Syntrophotalea carbinolica DSM 2380: one gene and its partners. The protein of the gene in region 1 interacts with the protein of each later gene in a pairwise test. Links are inferred from orthologs where the notes say so. Each region holds a gene or a part of one and is shown in the gene's direction. Other genes may lie near its edges.

Evidence for each region. Proteins that work in one complex are often made in the same cells at the same time.
Region 2: the proteins of rplL (region 1) and PCAR_RS11105 interact in binary tests that used the Escherichia coli proteins (3 or more experiments, as listed by UniProt). The link is inferred for Syntrophotalea carbinolica DSM 2380 from one-to-one orthologs.
Region 3: the proteins of rplL (region 1) and dnaE interact in binary tests that used the Escherichia coli proteins (3 or more experiments, as listed by UniProt). The link is inferred for Syntrophotalea carbinolica DSM 2380 from one-to-one orthologs.

The regions. Positions count from the first base shown.
Region 1 is NC_007498.2:834,078-841,358, forward strand. The notes cover bases 4,353-7,281. They hold rplL (50S ribosomal protein L7/L12), read left to right. Parts: upstream 4,353-5,589; coding sequence 5,590-5,973; downstream 5,974-7,281. Other genes in these bases: rplA (50S ribosomal protein L1), read left to right, coding at 4,353-4,789; rplJ (50S ribosomal protein L10), read left to right, coding at 5,005-5,523; rpoB (DNA-directed RNA polymerase subunit beta), read left to right, coding at 6,067-7,281. Also shown: 23S rRNA (guanosine(2251)-2'-O)-methyltransferase RlmB, read left to right, coding at 1-456; tuf (elongation factor Tu), read left to right, coding at 1,293-2,492; rpmG (50S ribosomal protein L33), read left to right, coding at 2,554-2,703; preprotein translocase subunit SecE, read left to right, coding at 2,860-3,048; transcription termination/antitermination protein NusG, read left to right, coding at 3,067-3,600; rplK (50S ribosomal protein L11), read left to right, coding at 3,639-4,061; more of rplA, read left to right, coding at 4,088-4,352. UniProt on the Escherichia coli protein: The binding site for several of the GTPase factors involved in protein synthesis (IF-2, EF-Tu, EF-G and RF3). Is thus essential for accurate translation.
Region 2 is NC_007498.2:2,345,522-2,352,818, reverse strand. What follows is about bases 2,630-5,574. They hold PCAR_RS11105 (universal stress protein), read left to right. Parts: upstream 2,630-3,851; coding sequence 3,852-4,298; downstream 4,299-5,574. Other genes in these bases: PCAR_RS11100 (hybrid sensor histidine kinase/response regulator), read left to right, coding at 4,561-5,574; PCAR_RS11110 (response regulator), read left to right, coding at 3,443-3,832; PCAR_RS11115 (purine-nucleoside phosphorylase), read left to right, coding at 2,630-3,292. Also shown: mtnP (S-methyl-5'-thioadenosine phosphorylase), read left to right, coding at 1-714; PCAR_RS17890 (tetratricopeptide repeat protein), read left to right, coding at 754-1,521; PCAR_RS17885 (helix-turn-helix domain-containing protein), read left to right, coding at 1,534-2,469; more of PCAR_RS11115, read left to right, coding at 2,471-2,629; more of PCAR_RS11100, read left to right, coding at 5,575-5,736; PCAR_RS11095 (NAD(P)/FAD-dependent oxidoreductase), read left to right, coding at 5,786-7,297.
Region 3 is NC_007498.2:1,427,468-1,435,812, forward strand. Bases 2,630-6,622 are described here. They hold dnaE (DNA polymerase III subunit alpha), read left to right. Parts: upstream 2,630-2,951; coding sequence 2,952-6,422; downstream 6,423-6,622. Other genes in these bases: PCAR_RS06930 (Maf family protein), read left to right, coding at 2,630-2,771; PCAR_RS06945 (acetyl-CoA carboxylase carboxyltransferase subunit alpha), read left to right, coding at 6,508-6,622. Also shown: guaA (glutamine-hydrolyzing GMP synthase), read left to right, coding at 1-682; PCAR_RS06920 (helix-turn-helix transcriptional regulator), read left to right, coding at 687-1,697; PCAR_RS06925 (hypothetical protein), read left to right, coding at 1,771-2,097; more of PCAR_RS06930, read left to right, coding at 2,178-2,629; more of PCAR_RS06945, read left to right, coding at 6,623-7,461; PCAR_RS06950 (septal ring lytic transglycosylase RlpA family protein), read left to right, coding at 7,573-8,337. UniProt on the Escherichia coli protein: DNA polymerase III is a complex, multichain enzyme responsible for most of the replicative synthesis in bacteria. This DNA polymerase also exhibits 3' to 5' exonuclease activity. The alpha chain is the DNA polymerase catalytic subunit.

The DNA.
Region 1 (7,281 bases):
GGGGTGATTCTGGTGCTCGACGGCATTACCGATCCACATAACCTCGGAGCATTGGCAAGGTCGGCGGAAGCTGTAGGCTGCCAGGGGATCGTTCTTCCCAAGGATCGGAGCTGTCCCATTACAGCCGCTGCCGAAAAGGCATCGGCCGGTGCTTTGGCGTATCTTCCGGTATGCCGCGTGACGAATGTCGCGCGTTCTTTAGAAGTTTTCAAGCAAGCCGGATTCTGGGTGTATGGCCTCGCCGGTGACGCTGGATCGCAAAGTCTTTACGATACCGACCTGCGCGGCAACGTGGTGCTGGTTGTCGGCGGTGAGGGAAAGGGCTTGCGGGATAATGTCAGAAAGCACTGTGATGCGCTGCTGGCGATTCCTATGCGCGGTCAAGTCTCTTCTCTCAATGCTTCCGTTGCCGGTGGTGTAGCGCTGTTTGAGGTTCTTCGTCAGCAGACGGTTTGAGGCTGTAAGTCGCTGTCCGTGGGGTGACTGCCGGGCAGTCAGATTGTTGTTTTTTGAAAAGATCGTTTTTTTTGGAGAAAAGAGTTGACAGGCAGGGGGTGGATGGACTATACCTTTGCTCCGTTCGCCGCAACGAGCATGGGCGAAAAAACTGCTTGCAATTTATATCCAATAGGGTTATAAAGCGCATCTGTGCCTGGCTGGCGTAGCTCAATTGGTAGAGCAGCTGACTTGTAATCAGCAGGTTGCGGGTTCAATTCCTGTCGCCAGCTCCATCAAAAGGACGGGCAGCAGACACAACACAATCTAAGCGTGTCCCCTGGAGGGGTTCCCGAGTGGCCAAAGGGATCAGACTGTAAATCTGACGTCGTAGACTTCGGAGGTTCGAATCCTCCCCCCTCCACCATTTGAATACTTGCCGAATGAGACTGTGGCAAGGTTGCCAGGAGGCCCTGACGGGCCGGTCGTACTGGAGTCTTGGTCTTAGTTAGTTCAACAAATAGCTTCGAATGAGGAATGGCTTTGAAGGGCGGGAGTAGCTCAGTTGGCTAGAGCATCAGCCTTCCAAGCTGAGGGTCGCGGGTTCGAGTCCCGTTTCCCGCTCCAGATTCATGTCGTTCCGCGCGGTTGCAAATTGCTTGGCCCACATAGCTCAGTTGGTAGAGCGCATCCTTGGTAAGGATGAGGTCACCGGTTCAAATCCGGTTGTGGGCTCCATTTTGCGGGCCTTTCGCGTTGCTTGTTTTTGAAGTATACTTTGTTTCGGTTATGCCATATCCTGGCTGTCCTAAAGACACAGACTATATCGCTAAGAGTTTAAAGAGGGAGGTTACTCCATGTCGAAAGCAAAATTTGAAAGAACTAAGCCCCATGTAAATATCGGCACCATCGGTCATGTTGACCATGGTAAAACAACCCTGACTGCAGCTATTACACAGACTATGGCTGCACGTGGCCTGGCCGAGTTCAAGGCTTTTGATCAGATCGATAACGCTCCTGAGGAGCGTGAGCGTGGTATTACTATTGCCACCGCTCATGTCGAGTATCAGACCGATACCCGTCATTATGCCCACGTTGACTGCCCTGGTCATGCCGACTACGTCAAGAACATGATCACCGGTGCTGCGCAGATGGACGGTGCCATTCTGGTTGTGTCCGCTGCTGACGGCCCCATGCCTCAGACTCGCGAGCACATCCTGCTGGCTCGTCAGGTTGGCGTTCCCGCCATGGTCGTGTTTTTGAACAAGGCCGATATGGTCGACGATGAAGAGCTGATGGAACTGGTTGAGCTGGAAGTGCGCGAGCTGCTTAGTTCCTACGACTTCCCCGGCGACGATATTCCGATTGTTGCCGGTTCCGCTCTCAAGGCTCTCGAGTGTGGTTGCGGTAAGGACGATTGCGATGCCTGCAAGCCGATCATCGAGCTCATGAATCAGGTCGATACTTACATTCCTGAGCCTGAGCGCGATATCGACAAGCCTTTCCTGATGCCTGTTGAGGATGTCTTCTCCATCTCCGGTCGTGGTACTGTTGCTACCGGTCGTGTAGAGAGCGGTATCGTCTGCGTGCAGGATGAGATCGAGATTGTCGGCATGAAAGAGACCACCAAGACGGTCGTTACCGGCGTCGAGATGTTCCGCAAGCTGCTCGATCAGGGCCAGGCCGGCGACAACATCGGTGTGCTGCTGCGCGGCGTCAAGCGCGAAGACATCGAGCGCGGTCAGGTTCTTGCCAAGCCCGGCAGCATTACGCCGCATACCAAGTTCAAGGCCGAGGCCTATATTCTGACCAAGGAAGAGGGCGGCCGTCATACCCCGTTCTTCAATGGTTACCGTCCCCAGTTCTACTTCCGTACCACGGACGTTACCGGTATCTGTGAGCTTGCCGAGGGGACTGAAATGGTTATGCCTGGCGACAATGCCAGCATGACTGTAAACCTGATTACTCCGATCGCCATGGATAAAGAGCTGCGTTTCGCTATTCGCGAAGGTGGTCGTACCGTTGGCGCCGGTGTCGTCAGTGAAGTTATCGAGTAATCCTTTTTAAGGCTGAATTCCTCTGCCCGCCATGCGGCGGGCAGGGGTAGAGGAAACGGATATGGCTGACATAATTACCCTTGCCTGCACCGAGTGCAAGCAGCGGAACTATACGACGACTAAAAACAAGAAAACCAAGCCCGAGCGGCTTGAGTTCAACAAGTACTGCCGTTTTTGTCGTAAGCATACCCCTCATCGCGAAACCAAGTAGTTTCGCTGGGCGAAGTAGATAGGCCGCAGCTGTCTGCGGTCTTTTGCATGCAGGCCAGTAGCTCTAATGGCTAGAGCACCGGTCTCCAAAACCGGGTGTTGGGGGTTCGAGTCCCTCCTGGCCTGCCATATTTTATAGCAAGCTCTGGGAGTTATCGTGGTCAAGAAGGCGATGGAGTTCCTTGGCAACGTCAAGGTCGAGTTAAAAAAGGTGACCTGGCCCTCCAAAAGAGATGGCTATGGGTCCACTCTGGCGGTTATCGTGCTGGTGCTTGGCGTTACGGCCTTCCTGTGGGGGGTCGACAAGTTGTTGTCTTCCGCCATCGGTGTGATTCTCAGGGGATAGGTGAAAAGATAATACGGTATGTCTAAAAAGTGGTACGGGGTGCATACATATTCCGGGTTCGAAAACAAGGTCAAGATGACTTTGGAAGAGCGGATTCGTCAGCTCGGTTTCGAGGAGCTGTTCGGGGAGGTGCTGATTCCCTCCGAGACAGTTGTCGAGATGAAGAATGGCGAGCGTAAGACTTCCACGCGGAAGTTTTTCCCGGGGTATATCCTCGTGCAGATGGAGCTTAACAACGAAACCTGGCACGTGGTCAAGAATACCCCGAAGGTGACAGGGTTTGTTGGTGGGGGGTCGGCGCCGCCGCCGATCTCGGACGAAGAGGTGGCCAAGATCACCGCGCGCATGGAAGAGGATGTCGAGCGGCCCAAGCCCAAGGTGGCTTTCGAGGTTGGCGAGACGGTGCGTGTGGTTGACGGTCCCTTTCTGAATTTCACCGGCGTTGTTGAGGATGTGAAACCCGATAAGGGAAAGCTGAAGGTCATGGTCAGCATTTTCGGCCGGGTTACTCCTGTCGAGCTCGAGTTTATCCAAGTCGAAAAAACCAGCTGACGCTGGCTTTATGAAGGTTAAAGTTCAAGGAGAAGCTCATGGCCAAAAAGGTTGTTGGATTAATAAAATTGCAGATTCCTGCCGGCAAAGCCAACCCTTCGCCGCCGGTCGGTCCCGCGCTGGGTCAGCACGGGGTCAACATTATGGAGTTTTGCAAGGCGTTCAATGCTAAGACGCAAGCTCAGGACGGTATGATTATTCCGGTAGTCATTACCGTATTTGCCGACCGTTCTTTTAGCTTTATTACCAAAACGCCGCCTGCTGCTGTTTTGTTGATGAAGGCCGCCAAGATTCCCAAAGGGTCTTCGGTGCCGAACAAGGATAAGGTCGGTAAGGTGACCAAGGCGCAGGTGCGCGAAATCGCCGAACTGAAAATGCCTGATCTCAATGCGTTTGACATTGAGGCTGCGATTCGTACTATTGAGGGTACGGCTCGCAGTATGGGCCTCGAAATCGTATAATTTCTGGCAGGATCTGGAGTACGCCAATGTCCATAGGAAAGCTGCACAAGCAAGCCAAGGAAAAAGTCGATCGTTCGCAGGTGTATCCCATCGGCGAAGCGCTTGCCTTGGTAAAGGAGGTTGCACACGCTAAATTCGACGAAACCGTCGAGATCTCTGTTCGTCTTGGGGTTGATCCCCGTAAGGCCGATCAGATGGTGCGTGGCGCCGTGGTGTTGCCTAACGGCCTGGGTAAAGACGTCAAAGTTCTGGTGTTTGCCAAAGGCGAGAAGGCTATTGAAGCAAAAGAAGCTGGAGCCGACTATGTTGGCGGAGATGATCTCGTCGCCAAGATTCAGGAAGGCTGGTTCGACTTCGATACTGCCATTGCGACTCCCGATATGATGGGTACGGTTGGTAAGATCGGTCGTCTTCTCGGCCCCCGCGGGCTGATGCCGAACCCCAAAGTAGGAACCGTGACCTTTGAAGTCGGCAAGGCTACGAGTGAGGCCAAATCGGGTAAGGTTGAATATCGTGTCGAAAAGGCCGGTATTGTTCATGCTCCGGTGGGTAAGGTCTCCTTCGATGCCGAAAAGCTTCAGGAAAATCTGGTTGCCCTGTTTGATGCGCTGGTAAAGGCCAAGCCGGCAACTGCTAAAGGAACCTATTTTAAAAAGATGAGTCTTAGCAGCACCATGGGTCCCGGGATCAATGTTGATCTCCCCACTGTGCAGGCTCTCGTAAAATAGTTTTTGGGATTATTCGCAGCATGCCGTCCTGCCTTCTGGCGGGTCGGCGTGTTGTGTCTGATATCCAGGTCAAAGACAGCAGGTACCTACGGTGTTTAATGGTATGACCGCCTGCCGAGGCCGGAGCGAGTGGATACGATTGTCTCCCTCTGTGGCCATTGACTGGAAAACGGTCCTCACGGACTCAGTAAATACTACAGAAAGGAGGAGAGACAGTGAAAAAAGAAGCGAAATCACAAGTCGTATCTGAAATGGCACAAAAGCTGGCTTCGTGCCAGGCTGCGTTTTTGGCCGACTACCGCGGTCTCACCGTCGAGCAGGTCAATCAGCTGCGTGGAGAGCTGAAGAAGGTCGGCGTCGAATACCGTGTCGTCAAGAATACTCTGCTGCGTCTGGCTTCCAAAGGTACCGATGCAGAGTGTCTTTCGGAGTATCTGCAGGGGCCTAACGCTATTGCTCTGGCAGAAGAGGATCCTGTCGGTCCCGCCAAGGTATTGACCCAATTTGCCAAGAGTAACAAGGCTTTCGAACTCAGGGCCGCCGAACTCAACGGCAAACTGTTGTCGATTGATGAAGTCAAGGCTCTTGCAGAGCTGCCGAGCAAGGAAGAGCTGCTTGGCAAAATGCTCGGTTCTATTAATGCACCGGTCAGCAATTTTGTCGGCGTTCTTGCTGCGGTTCCGCGTACCTTCGTACAGGTACTCGCCGCTATTCAGCAGCAAAAAGAAGGCTGATTTTTTGTGTCTTAATTTCTCACAACCAAAAATAATGTTTGATAGCTATACGGAGGTTATCCAACCATGGCTGATATCACCAAAGAGCAAGTTGTTTCCTTTATCGAAAACATGAGCGTTCTGGAACTGGCTGAGCTGGTTAAGGAACTGGAAGAAAAATTCGGCGTATCCGCCGCCGCACCCGTAGCCGTAGCTGCTGCTCCTGGTGCCGCTGCTGGCGCTGCCGCTGCTGAAGAAAAAGACGAGTTTGACGTCGTGTTGAAGTCCGCCGGCGACAAGAAGATCAACGTTATCAAAGTTGTTCGTGCCGCTACCGGTCTCGGCCTCAAAGAAGCCAAGGACATGGTCGACGGGGCTCCTCAGACCATCAAAGAGGCTATGCCCAAGGCCGAAGCTGAAGAGCTCAAGAAGCAGCTCGAGGAAGCTGGCGCAGCTGTCGAACTCAAGTAGTACCCTTTGCATATTTAACACCTTAGCCAAGGCTGCAGTATGCGGCCTTGGCTATTCTGCTTTCGTTAGCTTCCCCTAGCTAAAGGAGAAACCATGGCTTATTCGGTTGCGAATAACCAGCTTCTTAGGAAACATTTTAGCACGATTAAGGGAATCATCGAGATTCCTAACTTGATCGATATCCAGAAGAATTCCTACAAGCGTTTCCTGCAAGCAGGGCTCCCTCCTTCTGCTCGGAAAAATATCGGGCTTGAAGCGGTTTTTCGCTCGGTTTTCCCCATTCGCGATTTTAGCGAAACCTGCTCATTGGACTACGTTTCGTACTCTCTGGGTACGCCTAAGTACGATGTGGGTGAGTGCCACCAGCGAGGGATGACCTTTGCCGCTCCCGTTAAGGTATGCGTGCGTCTTGTGTCTTGGGATGTCGACAAGGAATCCGGAGTCCAGGCGATACGCGACATAAAAGAGCAGGAAGTCTATTTTGGCGAGATCCCTTTAATGACCGAAAACGGTACCTTTATCATCAATGGTACCGAACGCGTTATCGTGAGCCAGTTGCATCGTTCTCCCGGTGTGTTTTTTGATCATGATAAAGGCAAGACTCATTCGAGCGGCAAGATTCTTTATAATGCTCGAGTGATCCCGTATCGTGGTTCCTGGCTCGATTTTGATTTTGATCATAAAGATCTCCTTTATGTCCGGATTGACCGCAGGCGGAAACTTCCCGCAACGGTTCTGCTTAAAGCTCTCGGTTACAGTGCCGAAGAGTTGTTGAATTACTATTATCAGGTGGAGACCGTTACGGTAGACGGGGACTCCTTCAAAAAAAAGGTCAATCTCGACCTTCTTGCGGGTCAGCGTGCCTCGACCGATGTGCTCGGCAATGATGGGGAAATTATCGTCAAGGCCAACCGCAAGTTCACCAAAGCGGCTATTCGCAAGCTTGCCGACAGCAATGTAGAGTATATCCCGGTTTCTGAAGAGGAAATCGTCGGCAAGGTTGCTTCCACTGATATTGTTGATGTCAGCACCGGCGAGGTCATTGTTGAATGCAATGAGGAAATCAGCGAGAGCAAGCTCGAAGAGTTGCGCACGCGAGGCATTGTTGAGTTCAACATCCTGTTTATCGATCATCTCCATGTAGGGCCCTACCTGCGGGAGACGCTGTTGCTGGATCGCATGGCTACTCCCGAGGATGCCCGCATCGAGATCTACAGGCGTCTGCGTCCAGGAGATCCGCCGACCATAAAGAGCGCTAATGCGCTTTTTGAAAGCTTGTTCTTCAACCCTGAGAGATATGATCTTTCG
Region 2 (7,297 bases), 1.5 Mb from region 1 along the record:
TTCCTGCCCAGGCACGGACGAGGCCATCGACTGCTGCCTTCGGAAGTACCCTACCGGGCCAATATCCACGGCATGAAGCAGCTGGGCGTGGACAGGATCATCTCTGTTTCGGCGGTCGGCAGTATGCGCGAACAGATCGTTCCCGGGCATATCGTCATCCCCGATCAATTCTTCGATCGCACTCAGGGCAAGCGCAACGGGTCATTTTTTGGTGACGGCATTGTCGGGCATGTGCAGTTTGCCGATCCTGTATGTCCGGATCTTTCCCGGCTACTGGCAGCTTCAGCACGCGCGGTTGGTGCCACTGTTCACGAAGGCGGAACCTACCTGTGTATCGAAGGCCCCAATTTCTCCACCCGTGCTGAATCGAAAATCTATCGCAGTTGGGGGGTCGATATCATCGGCATGACCAACATCCCCGAGGCGCGGCTGGCCCGTGAGGCCGAAATCTGTTATGGCACAGTGGCTCTAGCCACGGATTACGATTGCTGGCATGAGGGGCATGACGATGTGTCCGTCGATGCCGTGATAGCCATCATTCAAAAAAATGTGGCCACGGCGCGGCGGATTATTCGGGAAGCGGTCGGCAGCCTGGTTTCCCGTCCCGGTTGTTCCTGCGGTGAAGCTTTGCGGTATGCCATCATGACCGCGCCGGACGCGATCGCTGCCGATACCCGCGAAAAGTTGGATTTACTTATCGGTAAATATCTTTGATTATTTTCTGTCCTCAGTTGCGTTGAGGTGGAGGTGCCCATGGTTCAAAAGATGGCGTGTGCAGGGTGGTGCTTGATGGCGCTGGCGCTGGTTGTGTCCGGGTGTACGCCTTCCAGCGGATCCCGTACGAAGGCGACGCAAAACGCCAAGGTACAATACACCCTTGGTGTGGCCGAACTCAAAAACAATAACCCGACCATGGCGCTGGCCAAATTTCTTGAAGCGGAAAAGTTCGATAAGAACGATTCCGACATCCAGGAAGGTCTGGCCCAGGCGTATCAGCGCAAGGGGGCTTTTGCGGAAGCGGAAAAGCATTATTTACGGGCCATTGAACTACGTCCGGATGAACCGCGGTATTTCAATAATCTCGGAGCGCTCTACCTGGATATGCAACGGCCCGATGATGCCCTGCTTCACCTGAATAAGGCTGCCACCAATCTGCTGTTCCCTCAACCCGAAATTCCCCTGACCGGTATCGGAATGGCGTATTTTATGAAGCAGGAACATCAACAGTCCATAGCCTCCTATCGGGAAGCCTTGAGTAAAAATCCGAGGTATATCGAAGCGTATCTTCGCCTCGGAGAAGTTTTGACCACTCTTGGCCAGGTCGATCGCGGGTTGATTGAATATAAGAAAGCTCTGCTGTTGGCTCCAGAATATGGGCGTCTGCATTTTTATATGGGGATGGCTTATATGAAAAATGGCCAGATGGATCCGGCTCGCCAGGCTTTTCTTAAAGTCCGGGAGTTGATACCTGAATCGGAGATGGGCATCAGGGCCGGCGATTATCTTGACATGTTACAGTGAGACGTGAACGCTATGCATGACACATCAACAGAGGACAGTCCCGCCGAAGTGCCGGTTGCCAGCCTGGGAAAGCAACTGCAAGAGCGACGTGAGGCCATGGGGTTGAGTCTGCAGGCTGTGGCAGAACGTACCCGCATCCGTTCGGCTTATCTGCGGTCATTCGAGGACGATGATTACGAGGCGTTGCCCGCAGCCGCCTATGCCGTTGGTTTTTTGCGTCAATATGCAACATTGCTGGGGCTCGATGCCGAGCAGGCGCTGAAGGAGTTTCGCGGTGCCGCGCAGTCTGTCGCCCAGCCCCTGTCGCAGCTTCCTACCCCTGAAAACTCCGGCACCGAGCTGGAGCCGGCCGGGAAGAAGCGCCCGGGATTCCCGATTTGGCTGTTGATTGCCCTGGGTGCCATTTTGGTTGCCGGCTGGCTGTTTTACGTGGAAAACCGCGAAACGTGGATTCCTGTATCCAAAGAATCCGCAACGCCAGCCTTGCCCGCCAGTGAACCAGCGGCGGGGATTTCTGCCTCGCAATCTTCGATGAAATCCGATGCGGCACCTGAGCCGCAGAGTTCGCCACCCTCCGCATCTGAAGCTTCCGCCCCGGTGCAGGATGCAGATGTCCCCGTCGAAACCAGCGAAGCGTCCGAAGATGCGCTGATTTTCCCTCTGCCCGCAGGCGGGGCGGTGTTTCGCATCGCCTCCAAAGGAAGCGGCTGGGTGGAAATAGAGGCTGATCGGCGGCCTCTGCAGAACTACGATATGCAACCAGGCACGCGCGTCGAATGGACCGTCCATGATTTTGCGGAAATCCGGGTCAGTATTCCCGGCGGCGTGCAGGCATGGCTGGACGGTCGTGAAGTGAGTTTGCCCGATACCTGCGTGGTGATCCTCCGACAGCCCCCGGCAACGGTGGCGTCGACGGCCATGTCCGCACATCGCGCCGGGGAACATTGACATGGGAAGCGTTTTGACCGAAGAAAATCTGGGCCCCATCGTGGAAGAGGTGCATGCCCGATGCGGGATGGCCCCTTTCGATCTGGCTTTGATCCTCGGATCGGGCCTGGGGCAGGTCGCTGACGCAGTGGAGGATGTAAAAGTCTGGGAGTACAGGGATTTTTCCTGCTTTCCGGCCGTTGCCGTGGCCGGACACGCCGGCCGGTTGCTGGCCGGCACTCTGCATGGCCGCCGGGTACTGATCTTTCAGGGACGCTTTCATCTGTATCAGGGATTGACCGCCTGGCAGACGGCCGTGCCCGTGCGACTGGCGCATGCTCTGGGTTGTCGGCGGTTGTTGCTGACCAACGCCGTTGGCGGTATTCACCCCGACTTGGATGCCGGATGTTTCATGTTCGTCGCCGATCATATTAATGTGCTGGGCGACAATCCTTTACGCGGGATGTGCGGCGATACTTTCGTCGATTTATCCAGGCTTTATCGTACGGATCTTTTCAAGTCTCTGCGTACCGAAGCGCTGTCCCATAATATCCATGTGCAACAGGGGGTTTTGGCAGCGGTACCGGGACCCTCCTACGAAACTCCGGCGGAAGTGCGTGCTCTCAGGCAGATGGGTGCCGATGCCGTTTCCATGTCATTGATTCCTGAAGCCATTATGGCCGGGGCCCTTGGCCTTGAGGTTGTCGGACTCAGCTCTGTCACCAATCGTGCCGCCGGCCTTGGCACAAAGCGTCTTTGTCATGACGAGGTACTCGCCTCCGGCAGCAATACTGCAAAAAACCTTTCCGTGTTGGTCGCTTCCCTTTGCCTGGGCTGGTTTTAAACCTGCGACAAGCGCAATGCTTTCCTGTGGTTAGAATCTGTAACATGCTGAAATTAAGGAAAAAACACATTTTTTGATGATTTTGCAGCGGCTTGACAGTCCACGACCCGGTGGTATGCTTTAGGCAAATCAGGGAAGGGGGTGTCAGCAGTGCAGAATCGGGAAAAGATTCTGGTAGTGGACGATGAAGAAAATGCCCGCATTGCTCTTCGGGCTATTCTGCAGAATGAAGGCTATCAGGTAGATAGTGTGGCTAACGGCTTCGAGGCTCTCGAGTTTTTGCGCATGCATAAGGTCAATGTCGTGATCAGCGATCTTAAGATGCCGGAGATGAACGGGCTTTCCTTTCTTCGCGAACTTAATCGACGTTATCCCAGTACCAGGGTGATCATGGTAACCGCTTATGGCGGGGTCGAATCGTATCTTGAAGCAATCCAGCTGGGTGCTTTTGAATACATCCATAAGCCTGTAAAGGTGGATGAACTCAAATTTATCATGCATAAGATGCTGACCGAGGAGCGGCCAGTCAACGCTAACTGATCTGTTTCGGGGAGTGGCAATGAAAGATTTCAAGACGGTATTGTTTGCAACTGATTTTTCGGAAAATTCCGAGTATGCGTTCGAATATGCGCTGGCGATGGCCCGCAAATATGAATCCCTGCTGGTTATAGTCCATGTCATTAACGAACCGGTCGACTTGCGTGGATTTTACGTGCCGCATATTTCTTTCGAATCCCTGGAAGAGGAAATAGAAGAAGGTGCTCGCAAGATGATGGAAAAGTTTTGCCGTATGCACATCGCCGATTATGAAAACTACCAGACCTTTATTGTCCCTGGCATCCCTTACGATGAGATTATCAAAAAAGCCATGGAGCTACCCGCCGATCTCATCATTATGGGGACTCAGGGCCGTTCCGGTCTGGATCATGTCTTGTTCGGAAGTACCGCCGAGAAGGTGGTGCGCAAATCCCCGGTACCGGTTATGACCGTGCGTGTTCCAGCCTGAATCTCAAACTGATCCATGTCTTCGGGGGCGACCTTAGGTCGCCCTTTTTTTATATGGGCTCGGGGTGGGTCGAGCGTCTTTGGGTATTTCTCCCTTGCATAAAGGAATTGCGCAAGGGTATCCTTGGCTACTAAGAAAAGGTCTGCACAGGCGACTTGATGATGGTTCCAAGAGGGTTATTGTCCATCGGCGGGCGCATATCATTCTTTGGGGCCGGATATTTTTGTTGCGAGGTGATTTTAATCATTTCAAGGAGATGGGGATGTCCAGCCGGATTCTAGTGGTGGATGACGAGGCGATTATTCTGCAATTGGCCACCATGGTATTGACCAGCAGAGGTTTCGAGGTGCTTACCGCTCACAGTGGGCAGGAATGTCTTGAAATCGTCGAACAGGAATCGCCGGATCTGGTGTTGCTGGATTACATGATGCCTGTCATGGACGGAATGACGACACTGCGTCATCTGCGTCAGGCTCACCCCGACACCTATGTCATCATGTTAACCGGTAAAGGCAGTGAACAGATTGCCGTTGATGTGATGAAGGCCGGTGCCGCCGACTATATTCTCAAGCCTTTTAAAAATCAGGATTTGGTGGAACGCATTGAGAATGTGTTACGCATTCGGCGTATCGAGATTCACAACCGGGAATTGCGGGAGGAACGCGAGCGCCTTTTAAGCCAGATCGAAGGCTGGAACCTTGAACTGGAAAGGCGCGTGGCGGAAAAAACCCGTGAACTGGAACTGGCCCATAATGAAATTCTGCAAGCCGAAAAACTTGCCGCACTGGGACATGTTTCCGCCGGGATGGCCCACGAAATTCGCAATCCCCTCAACGCCATCGGCCTGTTTGCCCAGATTCTTAAACCGGTGCTGGCTCACGATGCCGAAAAAGCCGGGTATATCGATAAATTGCTGCATGAAGTCGATCGTATCGATGGGATCCTGTCCAAGCTTCTGGACGCCAGCAAAGGGCCTCAAGTAACCCTGGAGCCGGTTTGCCTGGTCGAAACCATAGATCGTATCCTCGAGACCTTCAGTGCGCAGCTCAATGCCAGTGGTGTGAGTGTCGACAAGCATTATGAACAGGTGCCGCCACCGATGATGGCGGACAAGGGGGAAGTTGAACAGATCTTCACCAACCTTTTCGCCAACTCCCTGTATGAGATGCAGCACGGGGGGGCGCTGAAGGTCGGGGTTCGGTACGACGGCTATAATGTGACCATCGAGGTTTCCGATACCGGCGGAGGCATTCCCAGGGAAAATCTGAGCAAGATATTCGACCCGTTTTTTACCACCAAGACCAAAGGTACCGGTTTCGGATTGTCCGTGGTACTGCGCATTGTCAAAAGTTACAAAGGCCACATCAACGTACGTAGCACGGAAGGGGAGGGCACCATATTCAATCTGGAATTTCCCCTTGCTTTGGAAACAACCTGATTTTCGTGTATGTCACGGAAACGCTGCCTATATCAGATAATCGACGTCCATGCCTTTATTGTTACGTGAAATTGCCCTGACCCTTGATGAAGACGAAACATTGTTGCCGCTACGGGTCTCCGAGGCGCTTGGGGTTGCCCCGGAGAGTCTTGGAAATCTGAGTGTTGTGCGTCGGGGCATCGATGCGCGGCGTAAATCCCGTATCCTGCGAATATTCAGTGTTCAGTTCGAGGTGGAGAACGAAGAGGCATTGCTGCATCGCCACGCCGGCAATCCCCGATTGCAACCCGTCAAACAGCAGGTTTTGCCTTTTACGCCATCTTTGACCAAGCCATGGCGGGTGCTCGTGGTCGGGATGGGACCGGCCGGTCTGTTTGCCGCCTGGCACCTGGCGCGATGCGGTGCCGAGGTGACGCTGGTTGAACGGGGACGGTCCGTTGAAGACCGGGTGCGCGATGTCAGAAAGTTCCGCCAGGAGGGGGTATTCGATTCCCGGAGCAACATTTCTTTTGGCGAGGGCGGCGCCGGAACCTTTTCCGATGGCAAGTTGACCACCCGGGTTAAACATCCCTGGCACCGTCAGGTGTTGCAGACCCTGGTCGATTGTGGAGCACCCGAGGATATTCTGGTGGATGCCAAGCCCCATGTCGGAACGGATCGTCTGCGCCTGGTTTTGATTCGCTTTCGCCAGAAACTACGCGATCTGGGCGTTGCGATCCGTTATGAAACCCGCCTTACCGGCCTGGCATTCACTGCCGGCCGCGTGCGCGCGGGTGTGTTGAACGACTGCGAAGAGGTGACATGTGACAGCCTGGTTCTGGCATGCGGACACAGTGCCAGAGATACTTACGAAATGTTGCAGTCGGCCGGTGTGGCCATGGAAGCGAAGCCTTTCGCCATCGGCCTTCGGGTGGAACATCCTGCCCCGTTGATCAATGCGATTCAATACGGACATGCACAGCATCCGCATTTGCCGACGGCCGAATACGCTTTGACCTGGAACGATCCCAAGACCGGACGCGGTATCTACTCTTTTTGCATGTGTCCGGGAGGGGAGGTGGTTGTGGCTTCCTCCGAACCCGGGGGGATGGTGGTTAACGGCATGAGTTACCTGCGCCGTGACGGGGAGTGGTCCAATAGCGCGCTGGTCGTGGCCGTTCGGCCCGAAGATTTCGACGGACGGGATGCTTTGGCCGGCATGCGTTTTCAGCGGCGCTGGGAAAAACGGGCATATGAGCTTGGGGGAGGAGATTTTCATGCTCCGGCCCAGAACCTCATGGCTTTTCTCGGTCGGGGGACAGGTCCTATTCGCTCAAGCTGTCGACCCGGGGTGCGCGAGGCCGAACTTGCCGAGGCGCTGCCGGCTTTCGTAACGACGGGATTGCGCCGCGCTTTGCCGCAATTCGACCGCCGCATGCGCGGGTTTGTTACGGCCGAAGCAAGTTTGATCGGCATCGAGAGCCGTACATCGGCTCCTTTGAGAATATTGCGCGACAGGAACGGACAGTCCGTTTCCCACGCGGGCCTTTTCCCCGCAGGGGAGGGGGCAGGATATGCCGGG
Region 3 (8,345 bases), 590 kb from region 1 along the record:
CGGTGAAAGCGACCCTGAGCGTAAGCGCAAGATTATCGGCAATCTGTTTGTGGAAATCTTCGAGGAGGAGTCGGCCAATATCGAGGATGCCACCTGGCTTGCCCAGGGGACCATCTATCCCGACGTTATCGAGTCGGCAGGCGCCAAGACCGGTAAGGCTCATAATATCAAGAGCCATCACAATGTCGGCGGTTTGCCCGAACATATGAAACTCAAACTTCTCGAGCCCCTGCGTGAGCTTTTCAAGGATGAGGTGCGAGCCATCGGCGAAGAGCTGGGTTTGCCGCATCCGATGGTCTATCGACACCCGTTCCCGGGCCCCGGTCTCGGGGTGCGCATCCTGGGCGAGGTCAAGCCGGAATACGCCGATATCCTGCGCCGTGCCGATGCCATCTATATCGAGGAACTTTATCGTACCGGCCATTACGACAAAATCAGCCAGGCTTTCGCCGTGTTCCTGCCGGTCAAGAGTGTCGGTGTTATGGGCGACGGCCGCACCTATGAATACGTCATTGCCCTGCGTGCCGTGGAAACCAAGGATTTCATGACCGCCGGCTGGTACCCTCTGCCCTATGCCGACATGGCGCATATCAGCGGGCGTATTATCAATGAAGTCAAAGGTGTCAACCGGGTCGTTTACGACATCTCCAGCAAGCCCCCCGCAACCATCGAGTGGGAATAGCCGTATGGCGGGCCATCAGCCGGGCAGGCCGGGGCGACCGCCCCGCAAGTATAGCCAGGCCGCGCGCCTGCATGACCTGATCCGCATTCTGGAGGTCCGCCACGGCAGCACCGCCGACGAGTTGGCTGAGGAGTGCGGCGTTACCCGCCGCACCATCTACCGTGATTTGCAGGCTATAGAAGATGCCGGTTATCCCCTGATCAAGGAGCCTTCAGGGGATGGCCGGATCCTTTACGGCTTTCTTACCGGTTTTTCCAAAATCCCCCCTATTACCTTTTCCCTGTCCGAATTAATGACCCTTTACCTATGTCGCGGGCAACTCGGCATGCTCGAGGGTACCCCTTTTCTGGATGATCTCGATGCCGTTTTCGGGCGCATCCGGGCCAGCCTGCCACCGCGCAGCGTCGCCCATCTGGAACGTCTCGCACAAGCTGTGACCCCGCGTTTCCAGGGAACCCGCGATTACCGTGGCAAGCGCGAGGTTCTCGAATCGTTGCGGCGGGCTCTGCTGTATCAGTATCGTTGTACTATTCGGTATGCGCCGGCACGTCGCAAGGCCGCCGAGTATCTATGCGATCCCTATACCCTGTTGTTTTTCAAAGAGTCGTTGTATGTGGTTGGCTATGCGCACAACCGCGGTGACCTGCGACGCTTTCTGGTGGATCGTATCGAAAGTGTCCGGGTCGGCGAGGAGCGCTTCGAGATTCCCGAGGATTTCCGCCTGGACGAAGAAGACCGGGAGGCCTTCGGCATGGTCGGCGAAAAACCGCAACCTATCCGGGTACGCTTTTTTTCCGAAGTGTCGCATCTGATTCGGGAACGCCAATGGCACCCCACTCAACAGCTTGAAGAACAGCCGGATGGTTCGCTGATTCTTTCTCTGCAGGCCGGCGGTCACAAGGAGATCCTTGCCTGGCTTTACTCCTTTTTGCCTCATCTCGAGGTGCTCGGCCCCGATACCTTGCGCCACGCCTTTGCGGCGGGGTTGCAGCAGGCTTTAGATGCGACATTGTGACTTGTGACTTAATCTGTCGCAGATGGGGAATATCCTTCCAAGGTAGACACATACTTTTCGGGAGGATAACGACATGCTGGTTTTATCTTTGGGCGAACAATCGGGGGAAACGGTATATCTTGATATCCATCATGCGGAATGGTGCCAGCGCTCGGGGACTCCCCGCTGGGCCCTGTCTGCGCTGCTTGGGGACGGGTGGTATGAAGGCGAGGTGCTGATCGAGTCGGGGGACCAGGTGCAGGTGACCTTTGCCGACGAATGGCTCGGCTGTTCGCGGATCGGCGAGTTTTTCGAGCGGGTCGATCGCGAAAGACTTCTGGCCGCCATCGGTAAAGCTTTGATGGGGCGTGGTCTGGCGGATGTGTCTGAGTTGCAAATTCCGCCCATGCTGTTCTCGTAGGGCCGCAGGCGGTGTAGACGTTGCATTTATGGCGCAGCTGAAGTAAAAAGGGAGGATATTTTTATTTCAGGAGCGTGTTTATGAAGATCATTGTCTTGGCTTCCACCAGCCCTTATCGGATGCAGTTGATGCGGCAACTCGGTCTGCCGTTTCATGTCGCAGCGCCTCAATATCAGGAACAGATCGATCAGGAAATCGCTCCGGAACTGCTGGTTAAACACCAGGCCGCCGGCAAGGCCAAAAGCCTGGCTCAGAAGTATCCCGATGCTCTGATCATCGGCTCGGACCAGGTTTTTGTGGACGCGTCCGGGAGAGTGCTTGGCAAGCCCGACAGCTTGGAGGGGGCGGTGCGCCAGCTTCGCGGCATGGCGGGCAAAAGTCACACCTTTTATACCGGGTTGTCCGTGTATGACAGCAACCGCGACGAGACTCTGACCGGTTTCGCGACCTATCGGGTGACTCTGCGCGCCTTGACGGAGCAGGAGATCCGCTGCTATCTGCAGCGGGAAAATCCTTTGGACTGTGCCGGATCCTTCAAGGTCGAAGGGTTGGGGATAGCTCTCATGCAGCGGCTTGAGGGGGATGATTATACAACGCTCATCGGCTTGCCTTTGATCAAGCTTGTCGATTTTCTCGGTCATTTCGGTGTCCGGGTGCTGGGCGATCAGGCGTGATCTTGACGGTCCGCGGCAGCGGTGCTAAAGTGTCGCGTTTTTATCCTCTCAATCCTGACGTTGTCCCTATAAATTATCACCATTGTTGACATGAGCGCGCTTTTCGATGGGCGTGTCGGCCATTCTTTTTGAGTACAGCCGGCAAGCCTGCCGATAGCGGTCGCTTCGGTTGGATATTGCATGGAAAAAGTGCCTTTTGTACACCTCCACGTTCACACCCAATACAGCCTTCTCGATGGCGCCATTCGCATAGGTGACCTGATCAAACGTGCCGAAGACTGCGGTATGCCGGCCGTCGCCATTACCGATCATGGCAATATGTTCGGTGCCGTCGAATTTTTCAGCAAACTCAAAAAAAGCTCCGTTAAGCCGATTGTCGGTTGCGAAGTCTATGTTGCGCCCGGTTCCCGGTTTGAGAAGAGCAATGTGCGTGGCGGCGACAAAGCCTACCATCTGGTGCTTTTGTGTCAGGATATCGAAGGATACCAGAATCTCTGCCGGATGGTTTCAGCCGGTTACCGCGAAGGTTTTTACTATAAGCCGCGTATCGACTGGGACCTGCTGCGTAAATACAATAAAGGCTTGATTGCGCTGACGGCCTGCCTGGGCGGGGAGCTTCCCTCGCTGTTGATGCAGGGCAAACACGAGCAGGCCGTGGCCCGCGCCCGTGATATGGCCGCCATATTCGATGAGAATCGTCTGTATCTCGAATTGCAGGAGAACTTCATCGCTGAGCAGAAGCCCGTCAATGAGGGTCTTATCGCTATCGGCAAAGAGTTGGGACTGCCCCTGGTTGCCACCAACGATTGTCATTATCTGACCCGCGAGTCCGCTGCCGCCCATGAAGTTTTGCTGTGCGTGCAGACCGGCAAGACCATGGATGATCCGGACCGCTTTCGGTTTTCCAATGACGAGTTCTATCTCAAAACGCCTGAAGAGATGGCCGAACTCTTTCATTATGCACCCGAGGCCCTGGCCAATACCGTTGCGATTGCCGATCGCTGTAACCTGGAACTCGATTTCGATACCTACCATTTTCCCCAGTACGAAAAACCGGCCGAAAAGACCCTCGATCAGGTGCTGGAAGAGGATTCCTGGCGCGGTCTGGAAGAGCGCCTGGCCGAAATCCGCAAGGTTCGTCCCGATTTTTCCGCCGAAGAGGAAAAAGTCTACCACGACCGGTTGGTACGGGAACTCGAATGTATCAACAGCATGGGGTTCCCGGGTTATTTCCTGATCGTGGCCGATTTTATCAACTGGGCCAAGGATAACGGGATCCCCGTCGGTCCCGGTCGCGGCAGTGCCGCCGGTTCGCTGGTAGCTTACGCCATTCGCATCACCGATATCGATCCCATTCCCTATAATCTGCTGTTTGAACGTTTTCTGAACCCCGAGCGCGTCTCGATGCCTGATATCGACGTCGATTTCTGCATCTACGGGCGGGAAGATGTTATCGAATACGTGCGGCAGAAGTACGGCGAGGAAAACGTCGCCCAGATTATCACCTTCGGTACCATGATGGCCAAGGGGGTGATCCGTGATGTGGGGCGGGCCCTCAATATGTCCTACGGCGATGTCGATCGAATCGCCAAGCTCGTACCCACGGTGCTCAATATCACCCTCAAGGAAGCCCTGGAACAGGAACCGCGTCTGCAGGAATTGCAGGACAAGGATCCCCAGGTCAAACAACTTCTCGATATCGCCCTTACGCTGGAAGGTCTGACCCGGCATGCGTCCACCCATGCCGCCGGCGTGGTGGTTACCCCCAAGCCGTTGTCCGAATATCTGCCGTTGTACACCGATCCGAAATCGGGCGGCCAGGTTACCCAGTTCCCCATGAAATACGTGGAGCAGATCGGGCTGGTCAAGTTCGACTTCCTCGGTTTGAAGACGCTGACCGTTATCGCCAACGCGGTACGGCTGATTCATGAGGGCAATGATCCGGAATTTGACCTGAAACTGGTGGGGGACGATGATCCCGATACCTATCGGTTGCTGTCGGCCGGTGAAACCACGGGCGTGTTTCAGCTCGAGTCTTCCGGTATGAAGGAACTGCTGGTCAAGCTCAAACCGAGTTGTTTCGAGGATATTATCGCCGTCTGCGCCCTTTATCGTCCGGGGCCGCTTGGATCGGGCATGGTCGACGATTTCATTCTGCGCAAACACGGCAAAAAGGAGATCACCTACGACTTTCCGCAACTCGAGCCGATTCTGAAAGACACCTATGGCGTTATCGTCTATCAGGAACAGGTCATGCTGATCGCCCAGGTGCTGGCACGCTATTCCCTGGGAGGCGCCGACTTGCTGCGCCGGGCCATGGGTAAGAAAAAACCCGAGGAGATGGCCAAGCAAAAAGAGATTTTCATGTCCGGCGCCCGGGAGAACGAACTCGATGTCAAAAAGGCCGAGGCGGTCTTCGATCTCATGGAAAAATTCGCCGCGTACGGTTTTAACAAATCGCATTCGGCGGCGTATGCCCTGGTCGCTTATCATACGGCGTATCTGAAGACCCATTATCCGGTGGAATTCATGGCTGCTCTGCTGACAGAGGACATGGAAAACACCGAAAAGGTCATCAAGAACATCAACGAAGTACGCTCTATGGGTATCGAGGTGCTGCCTCCGGACATCAATGCTTCGAGCAGTTCCTTCACCGTACACGACAATGCCATACGGTTCGGACTCGGCGCCGTCAAGGGCGTCGGCGGAGCGGCTATCGACGCGATACTCGAGGTTCGCCAGGAGCAGCCCTTCACCACTTTGCACGAATTCTGCGAGCGGGTCGATTTACGCAAGGTCAACAAAAAAGTCGTCGAAGCGTTGATCAAGTGCGGAGCTTTCGATTCTTTGGGCGGTCATCGCGCCCAGTACCTGGTGGTGCTGGAAGAGGCCATGGAAATCGGCCAGAAGGTGCAGCGCGAAAAGGCGGAGGGGCAGGCATCCCTGTTCGGTACCGATGAGATTGTATCTCAGCGGGGCACCAGCTATGGGGTTTTGCCCGAAATGGAGGAATGGTCCGATAAAGTCAAGCTCGGGTTCGAAAAAGAGTCACTGGGGTTCTATATCACCGGCCATCCCCTGGGACGCTATCAGGAGGTCATACGGCGTTTCGCCAATTGTACCACCGCCGACGTTGCTGAACGGGCCGACAAGGAAGAGGTGCGATTGTGCGGCATGGTCAGCGGCATCAAGGATCTGGTGACCAAAAAGGGCGAACGCATGGCTTTTGTGACCCTGGAGGATCTCAGCGGCTTCGTGGAAATGGTGGTATTTCCCGATATCTATCGCGACGCTTCGGACTCTCTGCACAGCGATCAGCCGCTGCTGGTGACCGGGACGGTGGAAGTTGCAGAGGAAACACGCAAACTGATGCCGAAAGAAATCCTGCCTCTGGCGGAGGTCAGCCGCAAGGAAACCAAACGGGTGCACTTCAGGTTTCAGGTTCCGGGGCTCGTCGACGATCAACTGCATCGTCTCAAGGAGATCATAATGCGTCATCGGGGCGCTTGCCCGGTGCTCATGCACCTGGTGATTCCCCATCGCAGCGAGACCGTTCTGCGGTTGCCCGAAAGTCTGAAAATTGCCCCTACCGATGAAATGATGGAAGACACCGAGCGCCTGTTTGGGTACAATGTGATAACTTTCGAATAAAGTAGGCTTTGTATGCCTGTGGCGTATTTGTGTGATCCGAATCGTATGATGCCATGGTTGCAGACAAGGATGTCAGGAGAGGTACATGCAATTTTACCTGGATTTTGAAAAACCCCTGGTTGAACTGGAACAGAAACTGAGCGAATTGCGGGACTATTCCACCGACGAGGTCGATTTTTCCGGTGAAATCCAGCGCCTGGAGAAAAAAGCCGAAAAATTACGGCGTGAAATCTTCTCCAATCTCAACCGCTGGCAGGTGACCCAGTTGGCACGTCATGTCAATCGTCCCTTTACCCTCGATTTCGTTGAACATGTTTTTACGGACTGGTTCGAAGTTCATGGCGATCGCAACTTTCGCGATGATCCGGCGTTGGTTTGCGGATTTGCCCGTTTGGACGGGCAGCCCTGCGCCGTTATAGGTCATCAGAAGGGGCGGGATACCAAGGAGAAGGTTTACCGTAATTTTGGCATGCCCAATCCCGAGGGGTACCGTAAGGCCCTGCGGGTCATGCAGATGGCTGAGCAATTCGGTCTGCCGATTTTTACTTTTGTCGATACGCCGGGGGCGTTTCCCGGAATCGGTGCCGAGGAGCGGGGACAAGCCGAAGCCATCGCCCGCAACCTGCGGGAAATGGCGGCTCTCAAAGTCCCGGTTATCGTAACCGTTACCGGAGAAGGCGGTTCCGGAGGGGCGTTGGCCGTGGCTGTCGGCAATCGTGTGCTGATGATGGAAAATGCCGTGTACTCGGTCATCTCTCCGGAAGGCTGCGCCGCCATTTTGTGGAAGGACGGTGCCAAAGGGCCGGTTGCCGCAGAGGCACTTAAACTGACCGCGGGTGATATCCAGAATCTTGGTTGTGTCATCGATGAAGTGATTCCCGAGCCGCTGGGCGGTGCCCATAGCGATCATAAGGCAGCTGCCGAGCAGGTACGGATTTGCCTCAAGAAACATCTTGACGACCTGAAAGACCTGTCTTCGGATGAACTGCGTGAACAGCGTTATCAAAAGCTGCGCGCCATGACCATGGTTCAGGAATAGTATCTATAAGCCTCGCTTTGCTGTTCGCGGTTTCGGATATCAGGTGGCAGGCGTTTCGAATGACGCTGTCACACTGAAAATGCACATGGAAAAGTGAAGACCAGGGTATTTATGTTGCTACGCATGTTGCAAAGAGCCGGGATTGTCTGCCTGGCAGCTGCCTTGTTATGCGGTTGTGCCGGGCGGTATCGCACCCGGGTGGTCGATACCCCGGCCACGGCAGGACTTAAGGGACACCAGAAGCCCTATACGGTGAACGGGAATCTCTACCAGCCGATGAGCAGCTGCGAGGGATTCGTGCAGGAGGGGCTGGCCAGCTGGTATGGCCCCAAATTCCATGGCAAAAAGACCAGCAACGGCGAGATATACGACATGCACGCCATGACCGCCGCGCACAAGACTTTGCCACTGGGTACCCATGTTCGTGTCGTCAACAAAAATAATGGTCATCAGGAAATTGTACGGATCAATGACCGGGGCCCCTTTGTCGGCAATCGTATTATCGATCTGTCCTACGAGGCGGCAATGCGTCTGCAGGTCGTAGGTCCCGGTACGGCGCCGGTGCGCATTGAAGCCCTTGGTATGGCTGCGGTGGATAACCGGGGTCTGGTAACCTATCGTCCGGCCCCCAGTTACGAAGTGGGCGATTATGCTGTTCAGATCGGCGCATTTACCGTTAACCAAAATGCTCAGCGGCTGGCCGGCAGATACCGGCAGCAACTCGGGCAGGCCCGTGTGCAAAAAGGTTGGGTCAACGGTAAATTGTTTTACAGGGTATGGGTAGGACGTTACCCTTCGTTGTCTGCAGCTTTTGAAGCGAAGGAAGCTTTTGCCCGCTCAGGGTATGGCAACAGCTTTGTGGTGGCCCTCGATTAAGACGCGGT